2 regions of the Micromonospora sp. LZ37 genome follow, and region 2 is predicted to be linked to the other one. Evidence: riboswitches for the same ligand, from Rfam matches in the RefSeq annotation. Region 2 holds a riboswitch; the other holds the start of a gene.

Region 1 (3,393 bases), on a different contig from region 2:
AGGAAGTAGACCAGGCTGGAGTCCTTGATCAGGGCGATCAGCTGGTTGACCCAGGCGGGCAGCACCCGGCGTACGCCCTGCGGGACGATCACCAGGCGCATCGCCTCGCCCCAGGAGAAGCCGAGCGCCCGGGCCCCTTCCAGCTGGGCGGCCTCCACGCTCTGGATACCGGCGCGGAAGATCTCACCGATGTAGGCGGCGGCGATCAGCGACAGCGCCAGGATGCCCAGCGGGTACGGGTTGGGTCCCCACAGCCGCATGCCCAGCGGCGCCAGGCCGACGCCGATCAGCAGGATGGTCGCCGCGGCCGGCAGGCCCCGGAAGATGTCCGTGTAGACCCGGGCCGGCCAGCGCAACCACCGGGTACGGGAGATGCCGGCGATGGCCAGCAGCATCCCGAACACCGAGCCGAGCAGGGCGGCGGTGACCGCCAGGATCAAGGTGTTGGGCAACCCGACGGTCAGCATCTCGGGCAGCGCCTCGCGCATCGAGTCGCCGTCGAAGAAGGTTTCCCACAGCGTGCTCCACGTGTCCATCAGGCCATCACCGTCCGCCCCGCTCGCTGGTCATCCGTACCGGTCAGGAGGCGGCCGACGCCGACGGCGCGGCCACCGTGCCGCTGCCCGGGGTGAAGTCCGCCGGGATCGGCCGGCCCGGGTAGTACCGCGCCTGGAGCTTCGTCCAGGTGCCGTCGGCGATGACCTCGTCGAGGCCCTTGTTCAGCGCCTCGCGCAGCTTGTCGTCGCCCTTGGCGAACGCGTACGCGGTCGGGGCGGGGCTGAGCTCCTTGGCCGCCACCTTGATCTTGCCGTTGCTGTCGGCGGCCGACTTCTCGCCGATCTCGGCCGGGGCGATCCACGCGTCCGCGGTGCCGGCCTTGAGCTGGTTGATCGCGGCGTTGTAGTCGGGCACCCGCACCGGGTCCAGACCCTTGCCGGTGGCGTAGTCGTCCTGCACCGTGCCCTGCACGACCACGACCCGCTTGCCGGCGAGCTGGTCGAAGCCGCTGATCGGGGAGCCGGCGGGCACGTCGAGGCCGAAGTAGCCGAAGTCGTAGCCGTTGCCGAAGTCGACGGTCTTCTTCCGCGCCTCGGTGATGGTGATCGAGGAGCTGCCCACGTCGAACTTGCCGTTGTTGACCTGGGACAGCAGCGCGGAGAAGTCGGTGCCGACGAACTCCACCTTCAGGCCGGCCTTCGCGGCGACCGCGGTGAGCAGGTCGTTGTCGAAGCCGGTGAACCGGCCGTCCTTGAGGTACACGTTCGGCGGCGCGTCGGTGAGCGTGCCGGCGCGCAGCACACCCGGCTGGAGCAGGCCGTACGGGTTGGCGGCGGTCGGGGCGGAGTCGTCGGCGCAGGCGGTCAGCGTGGTGGCGGCCAGCACGGCGGCGGCGCCCAGGGCGGCCACCTTGGACAGGGCAGGAAGGAATCGCACAGGTGTCTCCGGGTTGATCGGCGGCGGGCGCGCGGGCACGCCGGGAGACGGCGCGCCCGCGCAGGGGGCGCACCGCTGAAGTGGTACGGGGAAGAGGGTTCGGTTACCGCGTGGCGGGGCGGCGACAGCCGTCGCTGCAGACCCGCATCAGGTCGACGTGCCGCCGCCGGACCAGCGCGACGCCGGTCGGTCGCCCGGACGACGCCTCGGGGGCGCCCACGACGGGCGGAGCGGGACGATGAGCAGACATGGTTCTCCCTCGGCCGGAAATGACCTGGGAACCAGGCCACGCTTGCACCGACGACTACCGGTGCCTGGTCCTCACCCGGAGCACCCCACCGTGGAGGAGGGTTGCCGGCCAGCGAGCCGGGGCTTGACGCTGGCGCTCATGACCTGGACAGAAGGCTAGCAGCAACCCCGGCCGGATCGTCCAGCCGTTATGACGGCCCTCACGTCCGCCCCTTACCCGGCCGGACGGGGGAGGTCCACGACGACGGAATTGGCCGCCGCGCGGTGGCGCACCGGGATGCCAGGGTGGGATGCCGTGCGCCGCCGGCGTCCGGTCGCCCAGCCGAGGAGGACCCGATGACCGATCCGCTGCGGGACACCGGCGGGGACGACGCGCTGCGCCAGGTGTACGAGGCGGCCGGGCCGTACCTGTCGTCGCTGGCGGACCGCCCGGTGCTCGATCCCGCCAGCCTGGCGCTGCTGGGCCAGCTGTGGGAGCCGGCCGCCGGCGGGCCGCTGCCCGAGCACGGCGACGGCGCGGCGGCCGCGCTGGACCGGCTGCTGCGCGTCGGCACGGCCGCCGCCACCGGATCGGCCGGTCCGCGCTTCTTCCACTTCGTCGTCGGCGGGGTCACCCCGGCTGCCCTCGCGGCCGACTGGACGGCCGCGCTGCTCGACCAGAACGCCGCGTTCCGCGCCTCCTCACGGCTGGCCAGCGAGGTGGAGACCATCGCGCTGACCTGGCTGCGGGAGCTGTTCGGGCTGCCCACCACCTTCGGTGGCGCACTGGTCGCCAGCGCCACCTTCGCCAACGTCACCGGCCTGGCCGCCGCCACCCACTGGTGGGGCGAACGGCACGGCGTGGACGTCGCCGCCGACGGGCTGGCCGGGCTGCCCCGCATGCCCGTGCTCTCCGGCGGCTACCTGCACCCCAGCGACCGCAAGGCGTTGCAGCTGCTCGGGCACGGCCGTGACGCCGTCGAGGTGCACTCCCGCGACGCGGCCGGCCGGGTCGACCTGGCGGCCCTGGACCGGCGCCTCGGCGAACTCGCCGCCCCCGCCGTGGTGATCGCCATCGCCGGTGAGGTGGACACCGGGGACTTCGACCCGGTGGCGGAACTGGCCGACATCGCCGAACGGCACGGCGCCTGGCTGCACGTCGACGGCGCGTTCGGGATCTTCGCCGCGCTGTCGCCGCGGACCGCCGGGCTGGTCGCCGGCATGGAGCGCGCCGACTCGATCGCCGGGGACGGACACAAGTGGCTCAACGTGCCGTACGAGAGCGGCTTCGCCTTCCTGCGGGACCCGGCGCGTCTGCCGGCGGCGTTCGGCATGCCCGGGGCGGCGTACCTGCCCGGGCAGGGCAGCGCCCTGCCGACGCCGGGGGAGGGCGCGGACTACGCCCTGCTCGGCCCGGAGTCGTCCCGCCGGGCCCGGTCGCTGCCGATCTGGGCCACCCTGGCCGCGTACGGCCGGCAGGGGTATCGGACCATGGTGGAGCGTCACCTGGACCTGGCCCAGCGCCTGGCCGGCCGGGTGGACGAGGCGCCCGAGCTGGAGCGGCTGGCCGAGGTGCCGCTCTGCGTGGTCTGTTTCCGCGCCCGCCCCGCCGGTCTGGCCGAGGAGGCGCTCGACGAGGTCAACCGGCGGCTCGGCGCGGCGCTGCTCGCCGACGGCCGGGTCTACGTCGGCACCACCATCCACGCCGGACGGGTCGCGCTGCGACCGGCG
Region 2 (3,393 bases):
GTCCCGTCCGCTGCGCGCGGCGGCCTCGGCGAGCAGCCGCCGGGCCAGCGGGTGGGCGCAGAAGAGCCCGTCGCGCACCCCGATGTCGTGCTCCCGGGCCAGGTATCCGGCCACCTCGCCGGAGTCCCGCCCGGCCAGCACGAACGAGACGATGCCGACCCGGGGCGCGTCGGGAGCGAAGGAGCGCAGCTCGACCGCGTCCGGCAGGGCGGCCAGCCCGTCCCGGAGCCGGGCGAGCAGCCGCTGCTCGTGGGCGTGCAGCGCGGCCCGGTCCGCCCCGGCCAGCGCCGCGCAGACGGCGGCCAGCGCGACCGCGCCGAGCAGGTTCGGGGTGCCGCCCTCGTGCCGGGCCGGGCCGGTGGCCCAGCGGACGTCGTGGGTGGCCGCCCCGACGTGGCTGGTGGCGCCCCCGCCGGGCAGGTACGGCGGGGCGGCGTCCAGCCAGTCGGCCCGCCCGAGCAGCACCCCGGCACCGAACGGGGCGTACAGCTTGTGCCCGGAGACGGCCAGGTAGTCCACGTCCAGCGCGGCGACGTCCACCGGCGCGTGCGGGGCGAGCTGGGCGGCGTCGACGACGGTCCGGGCGGCGTGCCGGCGGGCCACCCCGGCCAGCTCGGCGACCGGCCAGCGCTCCCCGGTCACGTTGCTGGCCCCGGTCACCGCGACCAGCACCGGTGGGCCCGCGTTCCCGCCGCGGCGCAGCTCGGTCAGCGCGGCGTCGAGGGCCCGCACGGCCCCGGCGGGGCTCTCCGGCACCGGCAGCCGGACCGAGCCGCGTGGCCAGGGCAGCAGGTTGGCGTGGTGCTCCCCGGCGAAGGTGACCACCGTGGTGCCGGCCGGCAGCGCCCGGGCCAGCAGGTTCAGCGCGTCGGTGGTGTTCCGGGTGAAGACCACGTGGTCTCCGGCGCGGGCGCCGAAGGCGTCGCCGACCGTCTGCCGGGCCCGCTCGTAGGCGAGGGTGCAGCGCCGCGACAGCGCCCCGGCGCCGCGGTGCACGCTGGCGTACCAGGGGAGCAGCTCGGCCACCGCGTCGGCGGCGGCCCGCGCGCACGGCGCGCTGGCGGCGTGGTCCAGGTTGACCTGCCCGGGTACGCCGAGCACGGCGAGCGGGTCCGGCCCGCCCGACACCGTGGGGGCGGGCGGGGCGAGGGCGACGGTCATGGCGGAGCCTCCGGGGTCCGGGGACCCCGGGGTGTGGGCACACCGGGACGGGGTCCGCGCTTGCCCAGCACACGGATCGGGCCGGGCCCGGTCATCACCCGGGGCACCCCACCGCGAACGTACGAGGGTTGCCGGCCAGCAAGCCGGGGCTTGATGCTGGCGCTCGTGACCTGTCGCCGAGCATAACCAGCGTGGGAGCAGCCGACCCAGGGGGCCGGAGGTGGCTACGCTGACCGCATGGCCGACACCCCGCCCGGCGGTCCCCCGCCGCCGCCGACCGTGCCCGCCGTCCACTCGCCGGGCGCCGGGGCGCCTCCCATGCCGCGGCGCCGACCCGGTTGGCGACGGATCCTGGTGCTGGTGGGGTTGGGGCTGCTGATCGCGGCCTGCGCGTTCTACATGCTCATCCGGCTCGGTTCGAGCCTCGGCCCGGAGGCGCTGCTGATCGGCATGGCCGCCGCGGTCCTGCCGGTGCCGGTCCTGGTCGCCTGCTTCCTCTGGCTCGACCGGTACGAGCCCGAGCCGCTGAAGTACCTGGTCTTCTGCTTCGCCTGGGGCGCGTTCGTCTCCACCGCGGCCTCGCTGACGGTCAACGAGAACGCCGCCAAGCTCTTCGAGGGCTGGGGGTTGCCGTCGGCGCTGACCGCGGTGCTCGTGGCCCCGTTCATCGAGGAGCTGACGAAGGCGCTCGGCCCGATCCTGCTGCTGGTCTTCCGCCGCCGGGAGTGGTCCGGCATCACCGACGGCCTGGTCTACTGCGGGCTCTCCGCGGTCGGCTTCGCGATGGTGGAGAACATCCTCTACCTGGGCGGGTACGGCTACGCCTCGGGCGCCGACCAGTGGGGCCCGGCGACGGGCTTCCGGCAGGTCATCGCCATCTTCATCACCCGCATCCTGCTCTTCGGCTTCGCCCACCCGCTCTTCACCGCGATGACCGGGGTGGGGCTCGGCATCGCCGCCCGTAGCGCCGACCGGCGGGTGCGGGTGCTCGCCCCGGTCGCCGGCCTGCTGCTGGCGATGATGCTGCACGGCACCTGGAACCTGATCCCGACGCTGGTGCAGGCCACCGGCGAGTTGGTGATCTTCCTGTACGGCATGGTGGGCCTGATGGTGCCGATCTTCTTCGGCATGGTCGGCTTCGCGGTCTGGCTGCGGGCCTGGGAGGGGCGGCTCACCGAGCGCACCCTGCCGGACTACGTACGGGCCGGTTGGCTCACCCCGCCCGAGGTGGCGGCGCTGGGCAGCCTGGGCCGCCGGCACGCGGCCCGCAGCTGGGCCCGCCGGGTGGGCGGTGACCCGGGGCTGCGGGCGATGCGCGGCTACCAGTTCGCGGCGACCCGCCTGGCGTTGCTGCGCGACGGCATGCGCCGGGGGCTGGACCGCAAGCCGGCCGACCGGGAGCGGACCGCCCGGGACGAGAAGGCGCTGCTGGAGGCGATCGCGGCGTACCGGGCGTACTTCGTCGGGCGGGACCCGCAGGCGCCGGTCGGGGTCTGGGACGGGCAGCGTTACCACCTGCGCTTCCCGGACGGGTCGCAGCGCGTGGTGGAGGCGCCGGACTCGCCGGTGGTCCCCATCCCGGTGGTGCTCGGCCCACCGCCACCGCCGGTCTCCCCGGCCGGCTACGGCCCGCCGGGTTGGTACGGTCCGCGCCCGGCCGCCCCGTGGCCGCCGCCCGGCCAGGGCTGAGCCGGCGCCCGTCAGGGCGCGGTCAGGGCCGCGCCAAGGGCCGTGCGGCGGTGCGGTCAGGTCATCAGGCTGGTGAGGAAGTCCCCGAGGCCCTGGGCCAGCGCCATCAGGCCCGCCCCGATCGCCTTGAACATCTCGGCGGCGCCGTCGGGCCGGAACGCCATGAAGTAGATCAGGAAGAAGGCGCCGAGCCAGAGCAGGAGCTTCTTCACGAGTACCGGCATCGTCCCTCCCCAGGGCGCTGGACGTCGCTGGCTTCCCGGAGGAGAGCGACACAAACGACGGCGCCGCCGGGGCGGGGCGGGGGACTACAGGTAGAGGCCGGTGTTCCCGGTGGGCTCGCGCTCCACCCGCTCGGCGGCGACGGCGTGCACATCGCGCTCCCGCAGCAGGACGTAGCCCCGGCCGTGCAGCTCGACCTCGGAGCGGTCGTCCGGGTCGAAGAGCACCCGGTCGCCGGAGACGATCGCCCGGACGTTCGGGCCGACGCCCACGGCGGTGGCCCAGGCCAGCCGCTTGCCCATGGTGGCGGTGGCGGGAATG

The links. A riboswitch is a leader RNA that binds a small molecule or an ion and turns the genes downstream of it on or off. The one in region 2 is predicted to bind S-adenosylmethionine.
Region 1: another riboswitch for S-adenosylmethionine. It lies ahead of AC5L3Z_RS05630 (ABC transporter substrate-binding protein); the one in region 2 lies ahead of AC5L3Z_RS00110 (aminotransferase class V-fold PLP-dependent enzyme).

What each region holds. Positions count from the first base shown of each region.
Region 1 covers NZ_JCADBL010000002.1:333,600-336,992, reverse strand. Annotated here, with positions in the region: gene AC5L3Z_RS05635 (amino acid ABC transporter permease) at 1-536, opposite strand, end outside; gene AC5L3Z_RS05630 (ABC transporter substrate-binding protein) at 580-1,434, opposite strand; SAM riboswitch class IV at 1,718-1,828, opposite strand; gene AC5L3Z_RS05625 (pyridoxal phosphate-dependent decarboxylase family protein) at 2,020-3,393, shown strand, end outside.
Region 2 covers NZ_JCADBL010000001.1:28,200-31,592, forward strand. Annotated here, with positions in the region: gene AC5L3Z_RS00110 (aminotransferase class V-fold PLP-dependent enzyme) at 1-1,161, opposite strand, end outside; SAM riboswitch class IV at 1,213-1,332, opposite strand; gene AC5L3Z_RS00115 (PrsW family intramembrane metalloprotease) at 1,399-2,850, shown strand; gene AC5L3Z_RS00120 (hypothetical protein) at 2,907-3,074, opposite strand; gene AC5L3Z_RS00125 (GroES family chaperonin) at 3,159-3,393, opposite strand, start outside.